Regions from separate parts of the Actinomyces sp. ICM47 genome, predicted to be linked through region 1. Evidence: riboswitches for the same ligand, from Rfam matches in the RefSeq annotation. Region 1 holds a riboswitch; the other holds the start of a gene.
The links. Region 1 has a riboswitch for ZMP and ZTP ahead of glyA (serine hydroxymethyltransferase). Riboswitches for the same ligand answer to the same signal wherever they lie in the genome.

Region 1 (15,137 bases):
CCGCGAACGACGGGGCTTTCTCCACTCGGATGCTCGAGCGACTCAACAGGTCGGGTCGTCGGGGAAGGAGACACCGGAGAGCTTCCAGTTCTGACCATCCTTCACAAACTGAAAGTATGTGAGGGCGCGGGTCATGGTCGTGTCGTCCGTGAAAGACGTCCCCGCGTCGTTGAGGACGCGCACGGAGGAAGAGTCCACACAGGCCGACACGGTGAGGTTTCCGGCACCGTCATCGGCGATGACCTGCGGGTTTTCGACAGTTGGCGTGCCCTCGGAGTGCAGGCCTTCCTTCGCCCATTCGACAGCCTGCGCATCGAATTCTTCGAGCGCGGACTCGGTGAGCACGGAAGACAGGTCGGTTGCCTGGGCCTGCTCGGGATCGGTGTACGCGTCGTACAGGGTTGTCAGGATGTACGAGGCCTGGCCGCCAGCTTCGGTGGCCGTGTCCATCGCGCCGGTTGCGTTGGCGGGACCCGCCGACTGCGGCGTGATGGTCTTGGCGATGGATTGCGGGGCGTCGGATTGGCCGGGACCCACGCTCTGCACGCCGGAGGCTGCAGTGGTCTCAGTGTCGGAAGAGCCCGTCAGGCGCAGTACCACGACGATGACGAGCGCGATGACCAGGAGGATCGCTGCTGCGACGAGGCCCTTCTTGCGGGTGGGGGAGAGAGAGTTGATGAAGTTCATGTGTTTCCCATCGATCGATTATAGGGAAAGGCTACCGCGTGGTACGTGGTAGCGGGAAGGTTACTCATGAGTGAGACAAATCAAGCCAGGCGGTCCCTCGCTCGCGGGGGCATCGTCGGGTTCGTCGGAGCCATGGCCTCGGCCATCCTGGGTTTCGCTTTCACGATCATTCTCTCGCGCATGTTGGGCGCGACCGGCGCGGGCGTCGTCACACAGGCGACAGGCGTGTTCGCCATCGTCATGGCTTTGGCGAAGGTTGGCCTGGACTCCACGGCCATCTACCTGATGCCTCGCCTCTCCCTGGATGCGCCCCAGGAGATCCGCGCAACCCTGTCGTTTATGGCGACGATGACGGTGGGTGTGTCCACCGTGTGCGTCCTCATTCTCGAGGCCGTGGCCCCGTTGATCTGGAATGCCGAGGTGTCGGGTGCGACCCGTGCTGTTCTCTGGTTCGTCCCGATCGGTGCACTCACGCTCGTGGCGTCCGCCGCGCTGCGGGCGCTGGGTAACATGCGTGAGTACGTGCTCGTCCAGAACCTGCTGCTGCCGGGCCTGCGTCCCCTTCTGGTGGCCCTGGCGGCCGCGCTGACGGGTTCTCTGGCGCTCGTCTCAGTCGCGTGGGCACTGCCCTTCGTCGTGGTGCTGGTGGCGTCTTGGTGGCTGCTGCTGCGGCACATGCCGTCGGTGGCGGACTCTGAGGGGCGCTGGCCGAGTGCGCAGCGTCGTCGCCAGGTCGTCTCCTTCGCCCTGCCTCGCACCCTGACTGCCGGTCTCGAGCAGGCCCTGCAGTGGCTGGACGTCCTGCTGGTCGGCCTGCTCGCGGGCGATGCTGCCTCGGGTATCTACGGCGGTGCGATCCGTTTCATTCAGGCGGGCATGGTCGTCGATACGGCCCTGCGCGTCGTCGTCTCTCCGCAGTTCTCCAAGCTCCTGCACCAGGAGCGCATCAAGGAGCTGCGCGACCTCTACGGCACGGCCTCCATCTGGCTGGTGCTTTTCGCCGCGCCGATCTACGCGCTCATGGCGATCTACGCTCCGGCTCTCATGAGGATCCTCGGTGATGGTTTCGCGCCGGGCGCGAACGTGCTCGTTGTCCTGTGCATCGGCTCTATCGTGACCTTCATGGCGGGCAACATTCACTCGCTGCTCATCATGAGTGGGCGCTCGGGGTGGGCGGCCGTGAACAAGGTTGTGGTGCTGACGCTGAACGTTGTGGGCAACGTCATTTTCATTCCTCGTGGAGGTATGGTCGCAGCTGCGACGGTTTGGGCGGTATGTATGGTACTTGACGCTGCGATGGCGACCGTTCAGGTGTCGCGCTTCATCGGTGTGACACCGAAAATCTCTGAAGTGGTCAAGCCAATCCTTGTTGTGGGCGCATCTGCCGCAATTCCTGGTGGTTGTATAGCATGGTTGTGCGGATGCGATTCTTTCGTCGGGATGGTCGCTGGGTCGGCCCTCTCGGTCCTCGTTTTCGCTTGTGTTTGTTGGGCTTTTCGGGATCGGCTCCATCTCTCGGGACTTGGGTCCTTAGCGAAGAAAAAGCGGGGGTAAGGGAGGGGTGTATGAGGTACCTGTGAAGGTTTGACTTGACCGGCCGGTTGATGGACTTTCCCTTGTTGTGTAATCCTTAGTGCAACAAGATTATTGTCCCGCTGAAAGGCCGTGTCATGGCTTCCGCACTTTCGCGCCTTGTAACCCTTGCATCTGCGCCGATTATCGCGTGTGCATCGCTTGCGTTCGCCCCGATGGCGCACGCAGATGATGGCAATCCACCTCCCGTTTCCCCCGGTCAAACCGTCCTTCACGACGGTTTGAGCGCCGCCACCGCAGCGGCCTCGTGCTGGGACATCAAGCAGCGCGATCCCAACTCTCAGGACGGCACCTACTGGCTCCAGACCCCCGCGATGGACGCCCCCGCCCAGTTCTTCTGTGATCAGACCACAGATGGCGGCGGCTGGGTCATGATCGGCCGTGGCCGCGAAGGCTGGGAGCCGTGGAGCGGCGGCAAGGGCGATCCGGCGAAGCTCACAACGCGCGAGCGTAACCAGTCGGCCTTCGACGTCGTTCAGCTCTCCAACGACGCTGTCAACGGCCTGCTCAACAATGAAGACATCAAGGACCAGCCGGACGGCGTGCGCGTCCTGCGCTCGTGGAGCGCCTCGGGCCGCTCCTACCAGAAGCTGGACCTGAAGTTCTCCAAGATGACGGACTTCGTGTGGCCCTTCAAGATGGCTCACCCGGTGAGCGTCTCGATGGACGGTGCCAGTCCCGTCTCCGGCCTCCTGTGGAATACCCTCGGCTACGACCAGGGCTGGAACGCCCTCCAGCTCTACCCGTCGGCACGCACCGGCTGGACTGTCGGTTGGGGCTACGGCATCGGTGCCGGAAACTGGGGTGGCGACCTGAGTTCTGCCTCTTCCTTCTTCCACAAGAACGGCCAGACGGTCTTCCCCTACTCTGAGGCCTACGTGCGTCCGCGCATCGCCTCCGACTCCTCGGCCTTCACCCGCATCCCGGACGAGGGCGAGGCTGGCTTCACCGTGACCCGCGCCGTCTCGAACTACGCGGCCACAACCTCGTGGGGCGTAACCGGGAACATCAACGGCTCCTACGCGGAAGGATCCATCCAGGTCCAGGCCCTCAAGCAGGTCGGCTCCACCATGTACGTCGGCGGTAACTTCACCGGCGTCAAGCAGGGCGAGAACGGTTCCGAGAACCCGTCGCGCGGCCTGGCGGCCTTCGACGTCAATACGGGCGATTGGACCGGCCAGGCTTTCGACTTCAACAATCAGGTCAAGGCCCTCCTGCCCCTGCCCGACGGTCGCCTCCTCGTGGCCGGCGACTTCACGCGCGTCAACGGCGAGACTCATGTCGGCACCGTCGTCATTAACCCCTCCACCGGCCAGGTCGACCCCTCGTGGGACCTGTCGATCAGTAACGCGCTGAACGGCGGCCAGGTGAGCGTGCGCGCGCTCGACTACTACGACGGCAACGTCTACCTGGGTGGTGTTTTCACACACCTGAGCGGCGGCGGCTCCTCAAAGGTCTACGGGCGCAACGCTGCCCGCGTGTCTCTCGACGGGCGCCCCGACCGCAGCTGGAACCCGGAACTTAGCGGTTCCGTTCAGGCCGTGGGCGTCAGCGAGGCTAACGGTGCCTTCTACGCCGGCGGACACTTCACCCGTGCACACGGCTCCGAGCGTGCATGGTACGCGGCGAAGTTCTCGACCCAGCCCGGTGCCGCCCAGGACTTCGAATTCAATTTCGAACCTTCCACCGTGAGCGCCGGCAAGTACCAGCAGACCATCGCCACCGGGGGCAACCGCGTCTTCATCGGCGGCTCCGAGCACTCCCTGTTCGGCTACGACACTGGCACGAACTCGCGCACCTCCGGCACCCTCACCATGAGCATGGGCGGCGACATGCAGGCCAGCACCATCTCCTCCAAGAACGTCATTTACGGCTCCTGCCACTGCTCTGACGGTGCCTACCAGGACAAGTACGACTGGGCCGTGTCTGACCGCTGGTCTCGTATCGACGAGATCAAGTGGGTGGGCGCATGGGACGCAACCACCGGCGAGAACCTGCATTGGACCCCCTTCGAGCTCTCCTCTAGGCGCAAGACCGGTGCGTGGGCGCTCACGACCGATACCAACGGCAACCTGTGGGTCGGCGGCGACTTCGATTTGTCGCACATCGACGCTTCGCGCACTCAGTGGAACGGTGGCTTCGCTCGCTACGACAACCGCGACAACGTTGCGCCCGAGACCCCGACGCTCGTGCACACGACCGCTTCCACGGCCTCGTCTGTGACCCTGGCCTGGGAAGGCGTCTCCGACGCCGTCTCTTACGAGATTCTGCGCGATGATCGCCCCATCGCCTCCACGACCTCGGCCAGCGTTGAGGTCCCGCGCGGCGGCGACAACCGCTTCTTCGTGCGCGCAGTCGACGCTGCGGGCAACCGCTCCGCCACCACCGCCGTCTACGTGCCCCCGGCCGACGGCGAGGTTGACCCCACCAACCCCGTCCTCCTGGACGCTGGTGCCACCTGGAACTACCGTGCGCTCAATAGTGCCGCCCCCGAGAACTGGAACCAGGCCTCGTTCGACGACTCCCAGTGGTCCACCGGTGCCGCTCCGCTCGGCTACGGCGACTCTCGCATCGCGACCGTCCTGCAGTCGAACGTCGCGCGCCCCGTGACCTCCTACTTCCGCACGCACTTCCCGGTGGTCGACGCCAAGGCGCTCAAGGGTGTCACCGTGAAGTACCTGGCCGATGATGGTGCAGTGGTCTATGTCAATGGCACCGAGGTCGACCGTACGCGCATTGACGCAGGTGCCGTGAGCTACACGACGCGAGCCAACGCCGCGCCGAGCTACAGTGCGGCCACGAGCTCCCCGTCCGAGGTCTTCGTGCCGGCCTCCCTGCTCACCACCGGCGACAACGTCATCGCAGTCGAAACGCACGTGAACTACACGCGCAGTGCAACCGTGGGCATGTGGGCCTCCGTGATCCGCGTCGACGGAACGCCCGAATCGACCTCCGGGGATGACGACGTGAAGCCGGAGCTGGAACCCCAGCCCGATCCGAACCCGGTCCCGGTTCCCTACACTGAACCCTCGGCGCCCACAAACCTCGAGGATGCCACCAAGCCCATCGACGTTAGCGCTATGACGAACGGCGAGGTCATCCCCTCGGCTTCCACCCAGTGGAACTACTGGACCGCCATGGCAGCTCCTGTCTCTGACTGGGCAACGACCGCATCCCTGGCGGACTGGTCGCGCGGTGCAGGCCCCATCGGATGGGGAGACTCGGACGCGGCCACTCGCCTGGACATCGCCAAGAAGGATCGCCCCGTCACGTACTACTTCGCGCGTGACATCGACCTGGGCACCGTCACCCCCAATACGACCCTCACCGTCAAGGTGCGTGCGGACGACGGCGTCGTCCTGCGCATCAACGGACAGGTCGTGGACACGAAGCGTATGTCGCATGGCAACATTAGCCATGACACGTACGCGAATGCGGCGGTAACTGCCCCCAAGGCGGCCTCCGATCTGCTCGAGGTGAAGATTCCCGCCAGCTACTTGACATCTGGAGTGAATCGCATCGGCGTTGAGGAACATATCAACTACAAGGGCACGCCGTCCATGTCCTTTGATTTGTCCGCAACAATGGCCAAATAGAGCGAACATCGTGTCGCTTCATGCAGGTTGAGGTGATGTCATGACTAGTTTGGACAGTTTGACCGACCTCATATATTCCTGTTGACAGGGGGAGCCCTCGCCGTTCTGGCGAGGGCTCCTTCGTATGTGGTAGAACACTCTCGTTTTTGGCTAACCACATGGTTGAGCGTGATGGGTTTTCGTGACACTATAGGGGTAACCATTAATGCGATACCAGTGAGGATCCGATGAAGACTATCCGCCGCTGCTTGGCCCTCGGCCTGGCATCAATAACCGGTTTCGGAGTGCTTGCACTCAGCCCCGTCGCAGCTCAGGCGGCGGTTGACCCCCTCCACGATGGCCTCTCCGAAGCGACTGCTGCGGCCTCATGCTGGGAGATTAAACAGAACAACCCGCGCTCGTCGGACGGCACCTACTGGCTCCAGACGGCCACAATGGATGCCCCCGGCCAGTTCTTCTGCGACCAGACGACGGACGGTGGCGGCTGGGTCATGATCGGTCGCGGCCGTGAAGGCTGGGAAACCTGGAGCCAGGGCAAGGGAGACCAGACTCGCCTCCAGACCCGCCCGCGCACTCCCGGCGACTTCGAGGTCGTCCAGGCGTCCCACGAGACTGTGAACGGACTGCTCGGGGGCACCAAAGTTTCTGACCTCCCGGACGGAGTCATGGTCCAGCGTGCCTGGAACCACCGGGGCAGCGCCTACCAGACCGTGCGCATGCAGTTCCCCAAGATGCGCGACTTCATCTGGCCCTTCAAGAGCGCCCATCCCGTCAACGTTAAGTTCAACCGCGAGTGGTGGGTCAACGGCGGCATCGTGTGGGCCGGCTTTGGTACGAACACCAGCTGGGGCTACGTCAACCTGAATGCGTCTCCTCAGAACCAGTACACGATGGGCTTCGGCTACGGTCCCCTCGCGTCCTCCTGGTACGACACCTCCTCCTCGACGTCGTTCTTCCGCCGCAACGGCTCCATCATCAATCCCTACGCGGAGGTCTACATCCGTCCCGAGCTGAGTTCCACGGACTCCTCTTTCCGTGCCATCGGTGACGGCGGCACTGCCGCTGAGACCCAGAAGGCATCGGTCTCCGAATTTGCGACCCCCACGACGTGGGGCGTGACCGGTAACCTCAACGGCTCGATCCAAGAGGGAAGTATCCAGGTCCAGGCCTTCGAACAGGTTGGCTCCACCATGTACGTCGGCGGTAACTTCACCGGCGTGCAGAAGGGCAAGAACGGCTCGGAGACCACCAGCCGTGGCCTGGCAGCCTTCGATGCCACCACCGGTGACTGGACCGGCCAGACCTTCGATTTTAACAACCAGGTGAAGGACCTCGTCGAGCTGCCCGGAGGTAAGCTGCTGGCAGTCGGTGACTTCACCAAGGTCAACGGTGAAACCCACGTCGGAACCGTCCTGATCGACGCTGCCACCGGCCAGATTGATCCCTCGTGGGACCTGCAGATCCGCAACGGCAACGCATCCGTTGTGACCGTTAAAGCCGCGAAGGTCGTCGGCGAACACATCTACCTGGCCGGTGCCTTCACCCACCTGACGGGTAACGGCTCCTCCTCCGTGTACGCCCGTAACGGTGCCCGCCTGGACCTGTCCGGCAAGCCCGATCGCTCGTGGAACCCCGAGTTCAACGGTGCCGTCATCGACATCGACGTGGACGAGAACGACTCCTACCTCTACGCTGCAGGCCACTTCACTCGCGCACACGACCTCGTTGCCGAAAATGCCGCCCGCCTGGGCACCGGTGCGGGAGCTGAGCTCGACCAGTCCTGGTCCTTCCGCCACTCCTACTTCATCGGCAAGTACCAGCAGGCCGTCACCGTTGGTAACGGGCGCGCCTACTTCGGCGGCTCGCAGCACTCGCTGTTCGGCTACAACACCTCCGACATGAGCCGCACCTCCGGGTCCATCACCATGCAAAACGGCGGCGACCTGCAGGCGACCACTGCCTCTGCGACCGGCGTTGTCTACGGCTCCTGCCACTGCTCCGACTACGCTTTCCAGGACGCCTACCAGTACCTCGCCCTCGGCGACACCTGGACGCGCGCCGACGAGATCCAGTGGGTAGGCGGATGGGACCAGGCCACCGGCCGTCAGATCGGCTGGACCCCGTACCGTCTGTCCTCCCTGCGTTCCACCGGTGCCTGGGCCCTCGAAATGGGTGATGACGGTGCCCTGTGGGCCGGCGGTGACTTCAACTTCTCCTACACTTCCAAGACGGACGGCCAGTGGTCCGGTGGCTGGGTGCGCATGCCCGCACGCAGCGCCACCGCCCCCGCCGTGCCCGCCAACCTGCGCGCCTCCGACGGCAACGCGAAGGAGGTGACCCTCAAGTGGTCGTCCGTGCCCGGTGCCGAATCCTACGACATTCTGCGCGATGATCGCACAATCGCCACCACGACCTCGACCTCCATCACCGTGCCCCTGGGAGGCAACAACCGCTTCTTCGTGCGCGCCGTCGCGTCTGACGGCCTGCGAGGTGCCTCGACTCACGCGTACACGGTCGACGCCAACGGCCAGCCGACCCAGCCCGATGACTCGACTATCCTCGTTGATGACGACGCCACCTGGGCGTACCACTGGTCGACCGATGCTGTGTCCGCAGACTGGACCCAGACCTCGTACGACGACTCCTCGTGGAGCCGCGGCACCGCCCCCATCGGATATGGCGCAGCCGACCTGGGTACCACGCTCAAGCCCGGCACGCCCAAGACCCGCCCGCTGACCACCTACGCGCGCACCACCTTCACGGTCGCTGACCCCACCGCCATCGGCGGCGTGAACGTCTCCGTGACGGCTGACGACGGCGCCGTGGTCTACGTCAACGGCACTGAGGTTGTACGCCAGCGCATGAACGATGGTGCCGTCACCGCAGGAACCTACGCGTCTGCCTCCGTGACGACCGCCTCCGCGCGCGCCGACCGTCAGCTGGTCTTCGTCCCCGCGTCCCAGCTCGTCGCTGGAACCAACACCCTGGCCGTCGAGACACACCTCAACTACCGGTCCAGCTCCTCGATGACCATCGACGGCACCGTCCAGGTCGTCGCAAAGGCTGATGTACCCGAACCCGAGCCGCAACCCGAACCCGAGCCGGAACCCGCGCCGCAGCCCGACCCGGACAAACCGATCACCCCGGATCCCGATCAGCCCCTCGAGGTACTCGACGTGTCCGGCGTGAACTTCGGTGAGTTCCTGCCCACCGGACAGTACTGGAACTACTGGAACTCCAAGGATGCTCCTGACGACGCGTGGAACTCCACCGCAGACCTGTCACAGTGGAAGCACGGAGCCAGCCCGCTGGGCTGGGGCGACCGCGACGCCGCTACCCCCTTCGTGCTCGCCGCCTCCGAGCGACCCATCACGACCTACTTCGCCCGTGACGTGAACCTGGGCACCATCAGCGCTGACTTCGAGCTTACCCTCGACGTTCGCGTCGACGACGGCGCCGTCATCTACGTCAACGGAACCGAAGTAAAGCGCGTGAACATGCCGGAAGGTGCCGTCACGAACAACACCAACGCCAAGTCCAACGTGTCCCTCGGCGCAGCCAAGAAGAATCTTGCCACTGTGTCTGTTCCGCGTGATGTGCTCAAGGACGGTGTCAACCGCATCGCGGTCGAAGAGCACGCCAACTACGCTGGAGCTGTGTCCGTTTCCTTCGATCTTAAAGGAAGCCTGCTGAGGTGAACCCATGACTGACAAGTCCCCTTCCGTCGGCGCATCTGATGCCGATCCCGTCTTCGAAGCGATGGCGACGCGCCTGCTCACTCCCGGGCACGCGACCTCATGGCTGAACCACTGGTCCCTCCTGCACGCGGACTTCCCAGCCCTGTCGCGCATGAGCACCATCGGGTTCGACGGAACATTCCTTCAGATGCGCCTGCGGGCCGCAGGGTACAACGTCAGTCGTACATCCACGGATCTCGTGCTTCCCTACGTGTTCGACCGTCTCGAAGACGGCACGCGTATCACGGTGATCGGCACGACCACGGAGGCCGGGCAGGCCGTCGCACAGCGTTTGAGCCGTTTCAACGTCCAGCACATTGACGGCTACGACGGCCTGCGCCGTCTCAAGGCCAACCCGTCCATCCTGACGGACTTTCATCCGCGCCTAGCGATCGTTGGACTCGGTGCGGGGCTTCAGGACGTCGTCGCATCCTGGGTCCTCGAGCAGGTCCCTGACGTGTCCGTCTGTGTGGCCGGTGGCTGGATCGACCAGTACGCGAAGGCTGCGGAGGATTACTTTCCCGACTGGGTCCACAACGCTCGCCTGGGCTGGGCGTGGCGCATCGCGCACGAACCCAAGCGCCTGACGAAGCGCTACACGGTGGAGGCTCTGGACTTCATTGCTCACTGGCCTGAGTTGATTCGTCGCCTTGAGGCCATGGGTACCTTCGACGAGCTGGGCCTCGTCGTGGAGAAGAACGCGTCGCAGGCGTGATACGCGCGGCGTAAGTGATGCTCGCTGAGGCGGGCCGAACCCACGGGTTCGGCCCGCCTCGCTGTCTGTCTTGGCTGTTAGAGGGGTATTTCGTGCTACTGTAAGCGTTCTCCCCGGAATGAGACTGGGGCGTTTGCTCCTGGATAGAGAGTCGGCTGGTTGAGGCGTGAGGTGATGCGGGAAAGGATTACCAGGCGTTCGAAGTCTGTGGACCTCTAGGGTGTCCGACATACGAAGTGCGACACTGTGACGACTTCTGTCAAGTTGGGTGTCGAGCGTAATACGCGGCCTTCAGAGGTGATTCCAAGTGGTCATGACGTCTCGTGAGCCGGTAGGTGATTGTTGGTCATACAGCTGTTGAATATGTGAGTTGTTAGGTGCGCAATAACCGTTATCGAGGTTTTGACACGGGTATAAAACAGCTTCAGTGACGGGTTCAGTGGCGATGGTGTCAAACCCTCGTGGGCCTTACCTGTTTCCAATCTAGCATGTGCTACCACCGCTCTTGCTGTGATGGTGCTGATAGGAGAGCTGGGTTGTCCTGCTGGTCCCTTGAGTCTGTCAGTGCGTATGTCATCGTGGAGTCCGTTATGTGTTGTCGGCGCATGTGATGTTTGTGAGGGTGCTGCTGGCGCTCCTGGCTGACTCTGATTGCGTCGGCGTCTGCCCGTTGTTCCGAGGGCTTGAAGCGTCCTCAAGGCGCTGTGGCGACCTTTTTATAGCGTGCCCCTATCTATGCGGGTGTGCGACTCATTGTGCGCGTCAAAGGGTGAGGCCCGAGCCGTTTGGCTCGGGCCTCACCCTATTTCACACACACGCAGAAAGAATCAGTAGGCTCCCTCATGGCGCAGCAGAGCGGGAATGGTCTGCAGCATGATCCACGCATCGAGCGTGAGGGAACGGTGCTGGGCGTAGGACAGGTCCAGGTGGACTGTCTCGTCCCAGGAAAGGTTGGAGCGCCCGGAGATCTGCCACAGGCCGGTAATACCCGGGCGGACCGCGAACTTGCCCATGACGCGCGGCTCGTACTGCGCAACCTCGCTGGGGAGCGGGGGGCGCGGGCCGACGAGAGACATATCACCGCGAAGAACGTTGAAGAGCTGGGGGAGCTCGTCGATCGAGGTCTTACGCAGCAAGGCCCCGATGCGGGTGACGCGAGGGTCGTTGGCCATCTTGAACATGACGGAGTTGCCGGCGCTGGCGTCGGCCTCGTTGGCCTCAGTCAGCGAGGCCTTCATGGCTTCCGCATCAACGTGCATGGTGCGGAACTTAAACATGGTAAAACTCGTGCCGTCGAGGCCCACGCGCTCCTGCTTGAAGAAAGCGGGACCGCCGTCGTGCAGGCGCACCATCGCTGCAACGATGATCCACACCGGTGTCAGCAGGATGATGCCGATAAGCGAGGCGATAATGTCGCACATGCGCTTGATGGCGTTGTCGGCGGACGCGGCGAAATCCGACGCATGCTCGAATGCGAGAGCCGTCGAGGCGGCGCGTGCAGTTGGCTTCATCAAAGTTGTCATCTGTGCGTCTTCCTTCTACTTCTTCAAATTCAAATACTGTAGGTCGGTTAGAGGAGTGAATCCCCCGATGGTCAGGACATTTACTGAGTAAGTAATCCCTGAGCGCCTCAGTCACCGTTAGGTGTTAACCCTAGTCTATCCATACGGTTAACTTGTTTGCTAACCAAAGGGTTAAGTACAAGCGAAAATGGGCTGTGATTTCACGTATTGAGACTGTCTGTGGAGTCGCGGTGTCGTGTTGGGTGACCGTTCGGTCGATTCCTGACATTTTGGCAGAATGCGCGGGTTAACGGGGAGAGATAGACTTGTACATGCGTCGTGACTGGCGAAATAGGTGGGGTACCACCGGGGAGCGGCGTGCCTGCATCGAGAGCCGCCCGCCTGGGCTTGAAGTTGCCGACATCACATTCGACTGATCAACAGGAGAACCATATGGACTCCCTCAACGACATGACACTGGCGCAGCTGGATCCCGAAATCCAGGCAGTGCTGGACGCCGAACTGGGACGTCAGCGAGACACCCTCGAGATGATCGCATCTGAGAATTTCGTTCCGCGTGCAGTCCTTCAGGCCCAGGGCTCCGTCCTGACAAACAAGTACGCAGAGGGCTACCCGGGTCGTCGCTACTACGGCGGCTGCGAGTTTGTCGATGTTGCTGAATTGCTCGCCATTGAGCGCGCCAAGCAGGTCTTCGGTGGCGACTACGTCAACGTGCAACCCCACGCAGGCGCGCAGGCCAACGCTGCGGCCCTCATGGCAATGGCGAACGTCGGCGACCCGATCCTGGGCCTGTCCCTGGCTCACGGCGGCCACCTGACTCATGGCATGCGTCTGAACTTCTCGGGCAAGCACTACAGGGCGGTCGCCTATGAGGTCGATCGCGAGACCATGCGCATTGAACCCGAGAAGGTTCGCGAGGCGGCCCTCGCCGAGCGCCCGCGGGTGATCATCGCCGGCTGGTCGGCCTACCCGCGTCACCTCGATTTCCAGGCCTTCCGCGACATCGCGGACGAGGTCGGTGCCGCCCTCTGGGTGGATATGGCTCACTTCGCTGGCCTCGTGGCCGCAGGCCTGCATCCGAACCCCGTCCCCTTCGCCGACGTCGTCACGACGACGGTTCACAAGACCCTGGGTGGGCCTCGTTCCGGCATGATCCTGTCCTCGCGCGGCGAGCAGTGGGGCAAGAAGCTCAACACCGCCGTGTTCCCCGGCCAGCAGGGCGGCCCCCTCATGCACGTGATCGCCGCGAAGGCCATTGCCATGAAGGTCGCGCAGACCGAGGAGTTCAAAGATCGCCAGCGTCGTACCCTCGAAGGCGCGCAGATTCTTGCAGAACGCCTGGGCGCTGACGACGCAAAGAACGCGGGCATCAAGCTGGTCACCGGCGGCACGGACGTGCACCTGGTCCTCGTCGACCTCGTCGAGTCCGAACTTAACGGCCAGCAGGCCGAAGACCTGCTGCACGAAGTCGGCATTACCGTCAACCGCAACGCGGTGCCCTTTGACCCGCGTCCGCCGGCCGTCACCTCGGGCCTGCGCATCGGTACCCCCGCCCTTGCGACGCGCGGTTTCGACGCCGAGGACTTCGCGGAGGTTGCGGACATCATCGGTACGACGCTGGCGCAGGGCGCGTCTGGCAGCAATGTTGAGGTGGATGCCCTGCGCGCCCGCGTCAAGAAGCTCACGGATAAGCACCCCCTGTACGCGGGACTCGAGCAGTGAGGGCTCCCTGGGAGGGATCCGCGCGGGTTCTTGATGGCACGGCGACCGCTGCCGCCATCAAGGCCGAACTCAAGGAACGCGTGGATCGCCTGCGCGAGGTCGGGGTCGTCCCGGGCCTCGGCACGATTCTTGTGGGCGAGGACCCCGGGTCCGTTGCCTACGTCGCCGGCAAGCACCGCGACTGTGCCCAGATCGGCGCGGAGTCGATCCGCGTGGATCTGCCCGCCGACGCGACGCAGGAGCAGGTAGAGGCTGCCATCGATCAGCTCAACGCTGATCCGGCGTGCACGGGATACATCGTGCAGCTGCCGCTTCCTCGTGGCATCGACACCAACGCGGTCCTGGAGCGCATCGATCCGGCCAAGGACGCGGATGGGCTGCACCCGATGAACCTTGGTCGCCTGGTCCTGCGCGGTTCGGGTCCCATCGACTCGCCGTTGCCCTGCACGCCGCGCGCGGTCATCGAGCTCGTGGAGCGCCACGGGATCGACCTAGCCGGTAAGAACGTGTGCGTGGTTGGGCGCGGCGTGACCGTGGGTCGTTCGATCGGTCTGCTGCTCATGCGCAAGGAGGTGAACGCGACGGTCGATGTGTGTCACACGGGCACGATTGACCTGGCCGATCACGTGCGCCGCGCGGACGTGATCGTGGCTGCGGCGGGTTCTGCGGGAATCATCACGCGCGACATGGTGGCCCCCGGTGCGGTTGTCCTGGATGTCGGCGTGAGCCGCGTGACGGACGCCGACGGTAAGGCTCGCCTCAAGGGTGACGTCGCGGACGGCGTCGATCAGGTCGCCAGCTGGCTCAGCCCGAACCCGGGTGGAGTCGGGCCGATGACGCGTGCCCTGCTCGTCACGAACGTCGTCGAGGCAGCGGAACGCCAGGCGGGCCTCGGCCCCCAGTAAGCGGACCCTGCCGGTGACAATCGGTAGACACCTGATAACACGCGGGAGGCGCGGCGAGGAATCCAACTCCTCGCCGCGCCTCCTCGTTCCTCTAAACTGAAGAAAACTCGCGTAAGGAGAAAACGATGACCCTGACGGTGACCACCGTGAACCTCAACGGCATTCGCGCCGCCCACAAGCGCGGCTTCCTCGACTGGCTGGGGGCGTCTGACACGGATGTGCTGCTCATGCAGGAGGTGCGAGCGCCCGAGGAGATCTCCCGCGAGATCATGGGCGAGGCCTGGGACAGCGTGTGGGTTCCCTGCCGCATCAAGGGGCGCGCGGGCGTGGGTGTGGCCGTGCGACGCGGGCGCGCACGCCTGGAGGGCGATCCCCGCCTGATCCTCGACGATGCTGAGTCGGACGTGGATTCGGGCCGTTGGCTCGAGGCCGTCGTGCGACCCGAGGGCGGCGAGACCCCGGTTCGTGTCGTCTCCGCTTACTTCCATTCGGGCGAGAAGGATACCCCCAAGCAGGAGGCGAAGATGGCGCACCTGCCGCGCATCGGGGCGCGCATGGCCGAGCTGCTCGCCGAGGAGGCGGATGGAGGCATGTCGTCGCTCGTGTGTGGTGACTTCAACGTTGTGCGCTCGCAGGCCGACATCAAGAACTGGAAGCCG
Region 2 (15,137 bases), on a different contig from region 1:
GACCGCGCCAATGGAACGCTGCTCCGGTGCCTCGGCCACGACCTCGGACGCGCGAGCGCCGCCCGCGCTGTCCACATTGGAGGCCGCCGCGTCACCCGTCGAGCGCGAACCCAGCGTATTCGCGCGCTCGACCGCCAGCTTGCACGAGTCCACGCGGTTTACCTGGCCCATACCCACGCCCACAGACGCACCGTCCTTGACCAGCAGAATCGCATTGGATCGCACCGCACGCACCGTGCGCCACGCGAACTCCAGGTCCGCCAACGTCGCCTCGTCGGCGGGAGCGCCGGCCGCGAGCGTCCAGTTCTCCGGGGAGTCACCGGGCGCGTCAATATCGTCGCGCTCCTGGACCAGCAGGCCACCGCTGATCTGCTTGAACTCGTACGATCCGCGAGCCGGGGGCTCAACCTGCAGGACGCGCAGGTTCTTCTTCGCGGAGAGCACCTCGAGCGCGCCCTCCTCGTAATCGGGAGCCAGCACGACCTCGGTGAAGATCGGGACGATCTGGCGGGCCAGCTCCACGCTCACCGGGCGGTTCACCGCAATCACGCCGCCGAATGCCGACACGGGATCGCAGGCGTGCGCCAAGCGGTGCGCCTCGGCCACGTCGTCGGCCACCGCGATGCCGCAGGGGTTCGCGTGCTTGATGATCGCCACGCAGGGGCGCTCGTGATCGTAGGCGGCGCGCAGCGCGGCGTCGCCGTCCGTGTAGTTGTTGAAGCTCATGGCCTTGCCGTGCAGCTGGCGCGCGTTCGCGATGCCCGGGGCCAAAGCCTCCTCGTCGAAGGATTCATCTTCGAAGGACTCGTCGATCTCGCGGTACACGGCCGCGCCCTGGTGAGGGTTCTCACCGTAGCGCAGCGACTCCACGCGCTCGAAGGCGTCCGCGACGAACACGGGCATGCCAGAGGCCTCGCCCTCCTCGGCAACCTCCACCACGCAGTCCTCACCGGCCTCGTAGCCCAGCGACTCCAGGAACGCAGCATCCGAGGCGTCCAGATGCGCCTCGGCGACATCATCCAACGTCTCGCGCACGTCCTCAAGACCCAGCTCGTCGGCAAACCAGCCAGCAATCGCCAGGTCGTAGGTCGCCGTGTGGGCGAAAGCCTCAGCGGCCAGCACACGGCGCTGCTCGAGGGTGAAGCCCTCCCCCGCCACGGCCTCGGCGACATCCGCGTAACGCTCCGGAGAGGTCACGACCGCGACCGACGGATGATTCTTCGCGGCGGCTCGCACCATCGAAGGGCCACCGATATCGATCTGCTCGACACACTCGTCAAAGGATGCACCCGACGCAACCGTGTCCTGGAAGGGGTACAGGTTACACACGACCAGGTCGAACGCCTGGATGCCCAGCTGCGCGATCTGCTCGCGGTGCGCAGCCTTACGCTGGTCGGCCAGGATGCCGGAATGAATGAAGGGATGCAGGGTCTTCACGCGCCCCTCAAGCACCTCGGGGAAACCGGTCACGTCGTCAACCGGGGTAACAGCCACACCCGCGGCCGCGATGCGAGCAGCCGTCGAGCCAGTGGAGACGATCTCCACACCGGCCTCACCCAGCGCACGCGCAAGGTCCTCCAAGCCCGTCTTGTCATACACGGAAATCAGGGCCCGCTTAATGGGGCGCACGTCGATGGGTTCCAGGTTGTCCAGGGAGACGGACATAATTCCTCCAGGTTAAGAGCCAAACCCAGGCGCCCAGGCGGGCGACGCCTCGCGGGACATGCAGCCGCTCCCCGGTGGTGATCCACCCTCGCCAGTCGCGGCACCTCCCAGTCTAGTTCAGGCCCTCACCCTTCGTCCCCTGCGCCTCGGGGTCATCCGTGTCACCCTCGTCATCCTTGTCAGCGGGCTCAGCCCAAGCCACGCGCTTCTGACGCTTCACCCGCCGCTTCGCTGCCTTCACCGACTCAGCCCACACCTCACGGTTCCTCCACGCGGCCCGCAGCTTGTCAGGCTGAACGGCCTCAGCGGACTCAGCCCACGGCTCACCGACCTCCGTCGCGTCCGCCGACCCCGCGTCATCCCTGCGCTCAGCCCAAGCCTCGTCCCCCTCGATCAACGAGGCCGTGGCCGCCTCACGCGACGAACGCTCAGCGTGGCGGCGGCGCAGGGCCTCACCCCCGGAGCGCACGCGGCCCGCACTCTGCCCCACCAAAGCCAGCGTCGTCGGATGCGTGACAAGCGGCACGAGCATCGCCGGCAGCCCAACCTCCAAGAACAAATACAACGTCGACCGCCCCACAAGCGGCCCCATGAACGCCAAGCGCACCGACCCCATGCTCATCGTCGCGCTCCACATCCACAGCGCAACAATCGAAACAAACACAACCGAGGCCAGGAGACCCTCTGCGCTCTGATGCAACAGGTGAGAACGCCGATACACGCGCGCCGAGGCAACGCCACAAGCGATACCCAACACGACCGGCACAAAAACCACCCAGTTGCCGGGAGCCGTCTCCGGGACCGTCCCCAGCAGCGGAATCGGCGGAATCGGCCCCGCGTCCACGACCGTCGGCGAATGCAGCGAATCCGTCGCCGTCATGAAACCCGAGCCCGACCACCAGGCCGCCGCCCAGGCCATCGCCGTGGGAGCAAACAGCGCCTGCGCGCCCACAATAAACGTCGTATCCACCAGCGACGAGGCGCCCAGCAGCTCCTGGATGCCACTCGCACGACTCCAGCCCGCCACCAGCGCGACCACCGCCGCAGCAGCAGCCGCGACCACCGTCACCAGACTCACGAGGCCACCCATCTTGAAGCCACCAGAAATCCAATGCTGCATCGACGGAGCCTCAGAATCACGCGAATAACTGGACACCACGAACCAACCCGACCCAATGAGAGGAATCAGAATCGCGCCGACCGTGCCCGTCCACCACTGCGAATGAACCCCCGACGTACCCGCCAGAAACCACGCGGTCAGGAGGAACCCGGGCACCGCAAACAACGCCGACGACCTCGGAAACCCCGTCGTCGTACGCAACAAAAGCCGCACGAGGAGGACCAACAGCGCACCAAAAAGCGTCGGAATCACACGGTAGGACACTCCCCCGGCCACCGACGTACCCCCCAGGGTCGCCACCCACAGGTCACCGCCCAACGCCAGCGCATCACGCGGCAGCGTGTCACTCATCCACGTGTTCGAGCGCAGCGACAGGTAGACGATCATCGTGGTCACGGTCGTAATCGCCCACCCCGCGAAGGCCGCCTCCACGCCCGCGACGAGGCCACGCGCCCATCCCTTTGGGACCCTGACGCGAATGGTCGCTCGACCCGCCACATACGTGGTTGTCGTCCGTCGGGTGATCGGTACTTCTCTGATGCGCTCACTCACAGGCCAATGGTGACAGAATCGGCCCGGGGCCGCGACGCTGCGCGCCGACCCCGGGCCGATTCAAGCTGTGACGTTATCGCGAGAGGATCTCACGAGCGATCTGCGCCGTCTGCGAAGGAGTGCGACCCACGCGTACCCCCACGGCCTCGAGCGCCTCCGCCTTCGCCGCGGCCGTGCCGGATGAACCGGAAACAATCGCGCCCGCGTGGCCCATCGTCTTGCCCTCGGGGGCCGTGAAGCCAGCGATGTAGGCGACGACGGGCTTCGTCATGTTCTCCTGAATCCACGCGGCCGCGCGCTCCTCGGCGTCGCCGCCGATCTCGCCAATCATGATGACAAGATCCGTGTCGGGGTCCGCCTCGAAAGCAGCCAGCGCGTCAATGTGGGTGGTGCCCACGACCGGGTCGCCGCCAATACCCAGGCACGTCGTGAAGCCAAAGTCGCGCAGCTCGTACATGAGCTGGTAGGTCAGCGTGCCGGACTTCGAGACGAGGCCGAGTCGGCCCGGACCCGTGATGTCCGCCGGGGTGATGCCCAGGTTCGCCTGCGCGGGCGAGATGATGCCGGGGCAGTTCGGGCCGATCAGGCGCACGCCCGCCTCAAGAGCACGCTCAACCACGATGGTCGAGTCCTGGACGGGGATGCCCTCGGTGATGAGAACGATCGTCTCAATACCCGCCTCGATGGCCTCCAGGGCAGCACCCTTCGCGAAGGCCGGGGGGACGAAGATGACGGAGGCGTTCGCGCCGGTGGCCTCGCGGGCCTCGGCGACCGTGCCGAAGACGGGGATCTCGACCTGGCCGTCGGTGACCTTGTCCGCACCCGGGCCGTAGCCCTGCACGTCGAAAGTGACGGTCGTGCCGGCCTTGCGCGGGTTCGTGCCGCCCACGATGGCCGTGCCGGCGCTGAGCATACGCTGGGTGTGCTTGCGGCCCTCGGCACCGGTCATGCCCTGGACGATGACCCGGGTGTCAGAGTTGACGAAGATAGTCATGGGTGTTCTCCTGCGGTTCTCGGGTCGTTACTTCGACGGCTCCTGGGCTGCGAGCTCGGCTGCGCGCCGGGCCGCCCCATCCATCGTTTCTTCCATGTGGACGAGCGGGTGCGCGGCCTGCTCGAGGATCGCGCGCCCTTCCTCGACCTTGTTGCCATCGAGGCGCACGACTAACGGCTTGGATGCCGCATCCCCCAGCGTCTCGAGCGCGCCGATGATGCCGCGAGCGACCTGGTCGCAGGCAGTGATGCCGCCGAAAACATTGACAAACACGGAACGGACCTGCTCATCGCCGAGGATGATGTCCAGGCCCTTAGCCATGACCTCAGCCGAGGCACCGCCGCCGATGTCAAGGAAGTTCGCGGGCTTCATGCCACCAAACTCCTCGCCGGCCATCGCGACCACGTCGAGCGTCGACATGACGAGGCCCGCGCCGTTACCGATCACGCCAACTTGGCCTTCCAGGCGCACATAGTTGAGTCCGGCTGCCTTCGCGGCGGCCTCGCGCGGATCCTGCGTCGCCACGTCCACCAGCTCGGCGTGGACAGGGTGGCGGAAGCGCGCGTTGTCGTCGAGGGTCACCTTGCCGTCCACAGCCCACACGGAGCCGTCGGGGCTGGAGACCAACGGGTTGACCTCAACCAGGGTCGCATCCTCATCGCGGTAGACGGCCCACAGGGTCTCGAGGACCGGGGCGATGGCCTGCGCCGTGGCCTCGTCGAAACCCGCTTCCATGGCGATACGGCGAGCGACCTCGGCGTCGATGCCGACGACCGGGTCGAGAGGCACGCGAGCCAGGGCCTCAGGGCGTTCCTTCGCGAGGGTCTCGATGTCCATGCCGCCCTCACGCGAGCACATCGCCAGGTGGCGACGGTTCGAACGGTCCAGCAGGATCGAGAAGTAGTATTCGGCGGCGATGTCCGCGCCAACCGCAATCATGACCTTCTTCACGATGTGGCCCTTAATGTCGAGGCCGAGGATCGCCTCAGCCTTCTCGTAGGCCTCGTCGGCGGTGTGAGCTAGCTTGACACCACCGGCCTTGCCGCGGCCACCCGTCTTCACCTGAGCCTTGACAACCAGCAGGGAGGCACCCTCCGCCAGCAGCTCGCGCGCACCCTCACGCGCCTCCTCGGGGGTCGACGCCAGGCGGTAGTCAAGCACGGGCACCCCGTGCTCCTTGAACATCTGCCTAGCCTGGTACTCGTAAAGATCCACCTTATTCCCTCCGTTGAACGTGGTGTGGTCAGCGCAATAATTCTAGCGTGGGACCGGTGGGATTGCCCTCGTTCCTGCACATTATCAAGGTTTGTCGCAGCCTTGACCCGAGCACGCTTTTCCTTTGACGTTGCTTTGCGTTGCGAGGTGGGCTGCTGGCGTCGTTGGGGCGGATAGTTTGTGGCACCCCGACCACCTGGCACTTCTCAATGCCGCATGACGGCACACTCTGACACCATTGCGCCCAAAACGCAGACCACCTCGCCCATAACAGCCCGTTTTCAGCGTTTTTCGCCGAGGTGGTCTGCACTTTGGGCGCGACACTACCTCGAACTACGATCTCACCGTCACCAAACGGGGGGATTTTCGCGACACGAGGATCCGACGCGCCGAGCGAAGCTCGCAGCGCGGACGGCTCACGGGCAGGCCGCCGCCCACGGGCAGGCCGCCGCCCACGGGCACGCCAAGCAGCCCGCCCCCGAGGGGGAAACGCTAGGAAATCTTTTCCATCGGGGCCATGCGCACGAGGAGGCGCTTCTCGCCCATATCGAAACGGATGCGAGCCACGGTGCGCGGTCCCTCCCCTTCGACGCCGGTCACGGTGCCGACCCCCAGGGTCGCGTGCTTAATGCGGTCCCCGACCTTGAGCGAGAGCACCGGCCTGTCGTCGGCCAGCTTAGCGGCGGAGGCGACGCCCATGCGGGTCACCTTGCGCACGCCGGACGGCTGGGCGGCCGTGCCCCGGCGCCCCGACCCGAAGGCACCCGTGTCGGTATCGCCCCACGGGTCGCGCCCATCGGATCCGCGCGAGCGCCCATGGGCCCCTGAGCCGTACGATCCGGACCCGTAGGATCCGCCGTAGGAGGCACGCATGCGCTCCCCCGATGTGGCAGCGCGGCGTACATCGAGTAGCTCGGCGGGAATGTCGTCGAGGAATCGCGACGGCGGCATCTCCTGCGGAGTCCCCCAGGCGCTACGCACGGCCGCGCGCGTCAGGTAGAGGCGCTCGCGCGCACGCGTGATCGCCACGTAGGCCAGTCGGCGTTCCTCCTCCAGCTCGCTCTCGTCCCCGAGGCTGCGCTGGTGCGGGAAGGTGCCGTCCTCCATGCCGGTGACGAACACGACCGGGAATTCGAGACCCTTGGCGGTGTGCACGGTCATGAGGGTGACTTGCCCGCCGCGCTCGCCCTCCGCGAGCACCTGGTCCGAGTCGGCAACGAGGGCGACGCGCTCGAGGAAGTCCGCGAGGGTGCCGCCGGGCGCGTCGGCCGCGAAGGCACCCGCGACCGAGTGCAGTTCCGCCAGGTTTTCGACGCGCGAGGCGTCCTGCGGATCGTCGCTGCGGCGCAACTCCGCGAGGTAGCCCGTGCGGTCGAGGACCTCTTCGAGGATGTCGGCCTGGGATGCGCCGCGGGATTCAGCAGCGCGTAGCGTCTCGATGAGTCCCCAGAAAGCGGCCGCCGACTTCGCAGCGCGCGAGGTGATGCCCACGACCTCGGGCACGCTCGCGGGATCGGGCACGCTCGCGGGATCAGGGGTGCGAGCAGAATCCGTGACTCCGGTTGCCTCCGGCGTCGTCTGGGACGAGGCCGGGGCCGCAGCCGCGCTCTTATCCTCAGCGGAGCTTGCCGCCGGGTTCTCCCCCGCCCCCTGAGCGGAGGACACGGGAGCCGAAGACCCGGCCGAGGCCTCGTCCGGGGACGTGGAATGAGCGAGCGCGTCAACGTCGATCCCCTCGCCCTCACCGGCGGGGCACCCGGCGCGCAGCCACAGGTGGCGCAGGGCCGCACCAAACGAGATGCCATAGCGGGCGGCGTGCGCGGCGATGGCTTCTTCGGCCTTGGCGCCGATGCCGCGCTTGGGGACGTTGAGGATGCGGCGGGCGGCGACCGTGTCGTCGGGGTTGGAGATGACCTGCAGGTAGGCCAGCGCGTCCTTGATTTCGCGGCGCTCGTAGAAGCGGGTGCCGCCGACGACGCGATACGGGATGCCTTGGCGCACGAGGAGTTCTTCGAGCGCGCGGGACTGGGCGTTCGTCCGGTAGAAGATCGCGATGTCTCCCCAGTCGGTGCCGGCCTCGGCCAGGCGATCAATCTCGCCGACGACAAAGCGGGCCTCGTCGTGCTCGGAGTCCGCGGCGTCCAGGGTGATAAGCGCGCCGTCGCCCGAGGCCGTCCACAGGTTTTTTGCGCGGCGCCCCGTGTTGCGGGCAATGACGGCGTTCGCGGCCGACAGGATGTTCTGCGTCGAGCGGTAGTTCTGCTCGAGCAGGATGGTGCGCGCGCCCGCGAAGTCGCGCTCGAACTCTTCGATGTTGCGGATCGTGGCCCCGCGGAAGGCGTAGATCGATTGGTCCGAGTCGCCGACGACCGTCAGCTCGGCGGGTTCCACGCCGTCGGTGCCATCGCCCACGAGGGCGCGCACGAGGACGTACTGGGCGTGGTTCGTGTCCTGGTACTCGTCGACCAGGATGTGGCGGAATCGCCGGTGATAGTGCTCGGCGATCAGCGGGTTGTCGCGCAGCAGTTCAACCGTACGCATGATGAGGTCGTCGAAATCCAGCGCGTTCGAGGCGCGCATACGCTTGTCGTACTCGACGTAGGCTGCCGCGACGATGCGCGACACCGGGTCCTTGCCTGCCAGGTCCGCGTAGCGCGCCGGGCCGATCAGCTCATTCTTCGCGTCCGAGATGCGCGCCGCCACCATCTTTGGGGTGAAGCGCTTAATGTCGACGTCCTGGGCCTTGAGGACCATCTGGATGAGGCGCTGAGAGTCCTGCGCGTCGTAGATCGTGAACGACGAGGACAGGCCCGCCGCCTCGTGCTCGTAGCGCAGCAGGCGCACGCACGCCGAGTGGAATGTCGACACCCACATGCGCCGCGCGTCGTCCCCCACGAGGGAACCCGCGCGTTCGCGCATCTCAGCGGCCGCCTTGTTCGTGAACGTAATCGCGAGGATCTGCCCCGCCCGCGCCCGGCCCGTGGCCAGCAGGTAGGCGATGCGGTGCGTGAGGACGCGCGTCTTGCCGGAACCCGCACCCGCCAGGATCAGCAGCGGCGAGCCCTCGTGAGTGACGGCCTCGCGCTGGCGGTCGTTCAGGCCACGCGTGAGGGAATCGGGGTCCACACTGGGGCGCTGGGGTCGATTCCAGGAGGACTCGAACGAGGCCTGGGCAGGCTCCCACGCAGAAGACTCCCCCGACTCGCCGCCGGGCACACCACTCTCGGACCACCCGTCGTCGTAGTCGGCGCCCAGGGCGTCCTCCACATCGAAGGCGGGGACCTCCGGCGGCACGTAGTCGTCCTGGAATCCCCCATCGGAGCCGATCAGGAAACCAAGGTCAGGCAAAGAAGTCGCGTCACTCATCGCCTCCAAGCCTAGACCGCCCCACCCCCACAAGCATAAAAAGCCTCCCATTCCCTGGACTTCAATCTCAATGTCCAAGAAACGGGAGGCAGTTCAAAGGGCGGTTCGCGACGAGGCCGGGGCCTCCCCGCGCTCATACGCGGCAGAAACCCCGGCCTCGTCGATGCGATTACTTCTTGCGGTACAGCGACTTCGTCGCGTACACCGGCTCGGTCGTCACCTGGATGCCCAGGGAACGGAAGATGCCCTCGTCCACGGGCCCCAGGATGACCGACTCGTGCACATCGCAGTCGCGCAGCGAACTCAGCTTATCCAGGGCGCGTCGCGCGTTGTCGTCACCGTTGGCGCTGACCGCGAGCGCGATGAGGACCTCGTCGGTGTGCAGGCGCGGGTTGCGAGAACCCAAGTCGTGAGTCTTGAGGCGCTGGATCGGCTCGATCGACTGCGGGGCCAGGAGCTGGACCTCGTCGGGCAGGCCCGCGAGCTTCTTGAGCGCGTTAAGAAGCATCGCCGAGGAGCAGCCCAGCAGCGCCGAGGTCTTGCCCGTGACGATCTGACCGTCGGGCAGCTCCATTGCGGCGGCAGGCTGACCCGTGGCCTCGGCCAGCTCCAGGGCGGGGCGAACGACCGGGCGGTCCATGCGGCCCACGCCGACGCGGCTCATCAGCAGGGAGATGCGAGCCGACTGCACCGGCTCACTCATCTCCTTCTTCTCGGTCACAAGGGCCTTGTAGTAGCGGCGGATGATCTCCTGGCGCGACGCCTCTTTGCAGGCCTCGTCGTCGACGATGCAATTGCCAGCCATGTTCACGCCCATATCCGTGGGGCTCTTGTACGGGGAAGCGCCGAGGATCTTCTCGAACAGGCGGCTCAAAACCGGGAAAATCTCCACATCGCGGTTGTAGTTAACCGTCTTGATCCCGTAGGCCTCCAGGTGGAAGGGGTCAATCATGTTGACGTCGTCCAGGTCGGCCGTGGCGGCCTCGTAGGCGATGTTCACCGGGTGATCGAGGGGAATGTTCCAGATCGGGAAGGTCTCCCACTTCGCATACCCCGACTCAATGCCGCGCTTGTGGTCGTGATATAGCTGCGACAGACAGGTCGCCATCTTGCCGGATCCCGGGCCGGGAGCAGTCACAACCACGAGGTCACGGCTGGTCTCCACGTATTCGTTCGCGCCGTAACCCTCGTCCGAGACGATGCGCTCCACGTCCGACGGGTAGCCGGGAATCGGGAAATGACGGTAGACGCGGATGCCGAGCTTCTCAAAGCGCTCCTTGACCTCGGCAGCCGCCTTGTTGTCGTCCGTCCACTGGGTGATGACAACGGAACCGACGTACAGGCCGCGCTCGCGGAACTCGTCGATCTGGCGCAGGACCTCGTCGTCGTAGGTGGTTCCCATGTCGGCGCGAACCTTGCGGCGCGCGAAATCCTTGGCGTTGACGGCTACGATGATCTCGACTTCGTCGGCCAGTTCGCGCAGCATACGCACCTTGTTGTCGGGCGTGAAACCGGGCAGAACACGCGAGGCATGCATGTCGTCGATCAGCTTGCCGCCGAACTCCAAATACAGCTTGCCGCCGAATTCACTGCGTCGCTGGGCAATGTGCCGAGACTGCATCTCGACGTACTGATCACTGTCAAAACCGATGCGGTGCATGCGTCCTCCGAGGTCGCGGAAATAAAAGAGGCCGTCCGTGCGGGGCGGTCAGGCGCTGTCACGCTCTCGGGATTCCATTGTAGGCACGCCGGACCAGCGGGCGATGATCGGCGCGCGCAAAAGGGGGCTGACCTCACACGATGTGTCGTTGCATGGCCCAGCGTGTCAGCTCGTTACGGTTGGAGAGCTGGAGCTTGCGCAGGACCGAGCTGACGTGCGTCTCGACGGTTTTGATGGAGATGAACAGGTCGTGGGCGACTTCCTTGTACGTGTAGCCGCGAGCGATGAGGCGCATGACCTCCTGCTCGCGCGCGGACAGCAGGTCCAGCTCAGAGTCGGTCGTCGAGACCTCGCCGGTCCCGAAGGCATCCAGCACGAAACCGGCCAGGCGCGGACTGAAGGCGGCGTCGCCGGCGGCGACGCGACTGATGGCCTCGACCAGCTCGGGCGTGGAGATCGACTTAGTGACGTACCCGCGAGCGCCCGCGCGGATGACCTGGACGACGTCCTCGGCGGAGTCGGAGACGGACAGGGCCAGGAAGTGCAGGCCGTCGATGTCGCGGCAGGAGCTGGCGACCTCGGCACCGCCGCCGCCGTTGCCCCCGGGCAGGTGCACGTCAAGGAGAGCGACGTCGGGAGTCAGGGCGCGGCACGCTGCGATGGCGCCTTCGACGTCGGCGGCGTCTCCGACGATCTCAAGGTCGGCCCCGGAGTGTTCAAGCTCGAAGCGCACCCCGGCGCGAACCATGGGGTGATCGTCGATGACAAGGATGCGGATAGTCACTGTGTCCTCCCAGTGGGGGCTGTTTCTTCCAGAATATCGGAGCGCGGCACGTTCAGAGCAATTTCGGTGCCGTGGGCCAGGGCGCGGATTGTGGCACTTCCCCCGGCCCTGCGCATGCGCCCGACGATGGAGTCGCGCACGCCGTGGCGGTCTGCCGCGATGGTGGCGGGGTCGAATCCTTCGCCGTTGTCCTTCACGAAAGCCTCGACGACGCGGGCGCGCACCTCGACGTAGACGGAGACGGGCGGGGCACCATGGCGCACGGCGTTCTGGCAGGCCTCGGCCAGAGCCGCAACGAGGGCAAGCTCGCCCGGGCCGGGCCGCATGTCGCCGACGACAACGACGCTGATGGGCACACCGTAGCGGCTTTCAACGCCGACAACGGCCTCGGTGACAGCGGCCTCGAGAGAGTCGGCGGCCTGCGCGTGGCCCGTGTACAGCCAGGCGCGCAGCTCACGTTCCTCGGTCAGGGCGATGGCGCGCACGCGCGCCGGGTCCTCGGCGGAGGCGCGAATCAGGGTCAGCGTCTGAAGCACGGAGTCATGCAGGTGTGCGGCAATGTCGGCGCGCTCAGCCTCGCGCACCCGCTGCGCCTGGGCCTCGGACAAATCCTTCGTCGTACGCAGCCACATGGGAACAAGCGCAAAGAGAACACCGGCAACCAGGGCAGCACCAATGAGGCCACCACGCAGCAGGATGACGGGCGGGTTGTCACGCGAGGCAGCCATGACGACGCCGAGGCTCAGCAGCGCAATACCGCCCACGACCGCGCCGATAAAGCGCACCGAGCGCCAATTGCGCACCTCGCGGCTCTGGCTCCACACCAGAGTGATGCCCGCGACGATCGACACGATGGAACCCATGTCGCTCCACTCAAGGGCGCTCGTCGCGTTCAGGATCGCCCCAAGCACCGCGGCAACCAGCAGGGCCACGCCCGTGACAACCAAGCGGTTACGCGCGACCTGGGCGGCCCTCTCCTGACGCACACGCACGAGGCCGGGGCTGAGCGTGCCCGACGCCGAGGCCTCGGGCGAATCCTCGGGAACCGTCACCCACAGCCACAGGTAGGCGACCGCGCCGACACCGAGAAAGGTCAGGGCGATGAGGCCGCCGCGGATCACCATGACCGGGACACCCAGGTGCACGGCCAGGCCCGAGCACACGCCCGCCATCCAGGGGGCAGGCATGTCCGGACTGGAGGCTGTCGCGCGTGCAAGAGGGGGCCTGGCGGGCGGTGCCGGAATCGGCGGCGTCCACCCAGGATGCGGGTTGTTGACCGTGCTGCTCACGTGTCTATTGTGGCACGTCCGGGGACGAGGCCGGGGGTACCCCCGGCACAATCAGGGGCGGTTCAGGGGGTCCCCTACTATCGCGAGGGGACTCCCGTTTGATTGAGTAGTGGTATCCGATCCGAATGTATGCGGATCCCATCGAGAGGAAGTGCACCATGAGTTGGTCAAACGGTCCGTCGGACCAGGGCGGTGCCTACGGACAGCGTCCGCCCCGCAAGCGTTTCTTTGAGTCCATGCGAGCCTCCGGCTGGTACCGAGCCCACCCTCGCGTCATCGGCGGCGTCTGCTCGGGCATCGCTGCACGCAGCGGATGGGACCTGTCGCTCGTGCGAGTCCTCACCGTCATCGCAGCCCTGTGCCTGCCCTTCGTGACGCTCGCCTACGGCCTGGCGTGGCTCCTCCTGCCCGAGGCTCAGGACGGGCGCATCCACGCGGAGGAAACCGCCGAAGGACGCTTCGACATTGCCTTCCTGGGAGGTCTCCTCCTGTGCCTTGTCAGTGTGTCCTCCGTCCTGCCCTCCGTCGGCGTCCTCGGCGGTGTTGGCATCGGTCTCGGTGCCAGCTGGCTCGGCTTCCTCGTAGTTTCCGCCTTCGTCGTCGGTCTCATCGCCTTCGTCATCTCGAACGCGAACAAGTCCGGACAGAACCAGAGCACCGGCTCGGCACCGCAGTACGGCACCCCGAGCACTCCGGGAGGAGCGGGAACAACCGCCCCTTTTGGACAGACCACCCCGACCGCTAACGTGGAGGGGGACACCATGGGCGGACAGCAGAGCGCCCACGGCTTCCCCACCTACGGGGAACCCGCCAACAGCACACAGGCCGACACGCAGGCCGGGCCTCGCCCGGCAGACGCTCGCCCCTCCCAGCCCCACCCGGGCTGGACGCCTCCACCGAGCGCGCCCAAGCCTCGTCGATGGGCCGCGCCCCCCGTACCGACCCACCGCCCCCGCACCGTTTCCTCGCGCGTCAACATGGCGATTACCGGCCTGCTGGTCCTCGTGGCGGCTGCCGTCTTCGCCGGCATTTACATGGTCGACAAGGGTCCCGTCATCCCCTTCATCACAGCAGAAACCGGGGAGCAAACGGTCGCGCGCATCATCGTCATCGGCGGCGGTGTGTGCCTCCTCATCGTCGGACTGTCCCTGGCGGTTGCCGCCCTGCGTGACCGCAGCGCCGGCTGGCTGACCACGCTGTCGATTCTCGGCATCATCGTCGCGCTGCCGACGGCCGCCATCGGCACCGAAGCGACACAGCAGACGATCTCCACGTTCAGCTCCTCGATCAGCAACTCCACGGGCGACAAAACCGTCGATTGGACGGTCACCTCCGTACAGGGCGCGAGTCCCCTGGGCACCGTCACCCTCGACCTGACCGGGGCGCCTGTCGGCACAACCAAGCAGATCACCGTGAGCTGGCAAGCCTGGGAGCACCTGGCAATCCAGACGGCGGAGGGTCAGCCCGTCCAGATCGTGTGCCAGTCGAGTATCGGCTCCCTGGTAACGAACATGACGAACGACGGCTGGGCAACCCCGTTGAAGAACTGCCCGGGCCAGACCGTGTCCTCCCCCTCATGGGGCGATACGTCGCTCGGGGGAATCACCGTCCTCATCACGGATGACGCGGACCTTGAGAACCTGACGATCCTGCAGTCCCCCGACACCTCGGGCACGTGGGGTTCCACCCCGGCACAGGCACCCTCGTCTAACCCGACGCCCAACCCGACGCAGTCAGCGTCCCCCTCGTCCACCCCCGCCTACACCACTCCGGGCAACTGAGGAAGGAAACGACCATGACTACCCCCAACAACGACGCGACCAGCGAGTTCACCGGGATCGACGTCACCTCGCGCTACCCCGAACTGGATGTGACGAGCACGCTGCCCACGACCCCGGAACCGACCCTGGAGATGCCCTCCACTGATCCGCTCGCGATCTTCCGCGAGGAGGAGGGTGCCGATGGTACCACCGCATCTGGGAGTCGCACAGCCTTCGATCCGGCGTTCACGGGTGAGACGACGGCGTCTGCGGCTGCGATGTCCCCCGGGGCCTCCCAGCCCGAGGCCGGGGCCGGTTCGCGCTCGCAGGACCCCTCGGGGACACACGCCGGGGCGACGGGAACGGGGCCGGGCGCTTCGGGCGCACAGACGTGGAGTGCCCCCGCTTGGCCCGTCAACTATCACGACCTGCCCGAGGCACCCAGCAGGGGTGTGCGCGTCGGCGCGTTCGTCTGGGCGCTCCTCGTGTGCATGGTCGGCGCGTTCCTGATCGCCGAAGCCTACATCACGACCTTCAACCTGCCTGTTCTCGGTATCAGCGCCGTCGCGGCCCTCGGCGTCATCCTGATTCTGACCGCGATCTTCTCCGGTCGTTCAAAGAAGTCTCGTGGCGGCCAATCCACGAGCGCCGCCGACGCGATCCGTACGCAGTAGATCACGCGCCGCTCAGCGGCGTTGCGTAACGGGGTGGGCCCGGGAACCATCGGTTCCC

Region 2: another riboswitch for ZMP and ZTP. It lies ahead of purH (bifunctional phosphoribosylaminoimidazolecarboxamide formyltransferase/IMP cyclohydrolase); the one in region 1 lies ahead of glyA (serine hydroxymethyltransferase).

Annotation. Positions count from the first base shown of each region.
Region 1 is NZ_CAJPJE010000028.1:11,696-26,832, forward strand. Features, by position in the region: gene QZ149_RS06605 (O-antigen ligase family protein) at 1-122, shown strand, start outside; gene QZ149_RS06610 (hypothetical protein) at 43-687, opposite strand; gene QZ149_RS06615 (oligosaccharide flippase family protein) at 754-2,241, shown strand; gene QZ149_RS06620 (fibrinogen-like YCDxxxxGGGW domain-containing protein) at 2,358-5,876, shown strand; gene QZ149_RS06625 (fibrinogen-like YCDxxxxGGGW domain-containing protein) at 6,104-9,574, shown strand; gene QZ149_RS06630 (WecB/TagA/CpsF family glycosyltransferase) at 9,579-10,328, shown strand; gene QZ149_RS06635 (sugar transferase) at 11,156-11,851, opposite strand; ZMP/ZTP riboswitch at 12,160-12,245, shown strand; gene glyA (serine hydroxymethyltransferase) at 12,284-13,573, shown strand; gene QZ149_RS06645 (bifunctional methylenetetrahydrofolate dehydrogenase/methenyltetrahydrofolate cyclohydrolase) at 13,570-14,478, shown strand; gene QZ149_RS06650 (exodeoxyribonuclease III) at 14,604-15,137, shown strand, end outside.
Region 2 is NZ_CAJPJE010000002.1:25,634-40,770, reverse strand. Features, by position in the region: gene purH (bifunctional phosphoribosylaminoimidazolecarboxamide formyltransferase/IMP cyclohydrolase) at 1-1,665, opposite strand, end outside; ZMP/ZTP riboswitch at 1,690-1,774, opposite strand; gene QZ149_RS00815 (DUF6350 family protein) at 1,778-3,283, opposite strand; gene sucD (succinate--CoA ligase subunit alpha) at 3,411-4,331, opposite strand; gene sucC (ADP-forming succinate--CoA ligase subunit beta) at 4,359-5,546, opposite strand; gene QZ149_RS00800 (UvrD-helicase domain-containing protein) at 6,039-8,912, opposite strand; gene QZ149_RS00795 (DUF1846 domain-containing protein) at 9,082-10,572, opposite strand; gene QZ149_RS00790 (response regulator transcription factor) at 10,706-11,356, opposite strand; gene QZ149_RS00785 (ATP-binding protein) at 11,353-12,543, opposite strand; gene QZ149_RS00780 (PspC domain-containing protein) at 12,804-14,426, shown strand; gene QZ149_RS00775 (hypothetical protein) at 14,441-15,079, shown strand.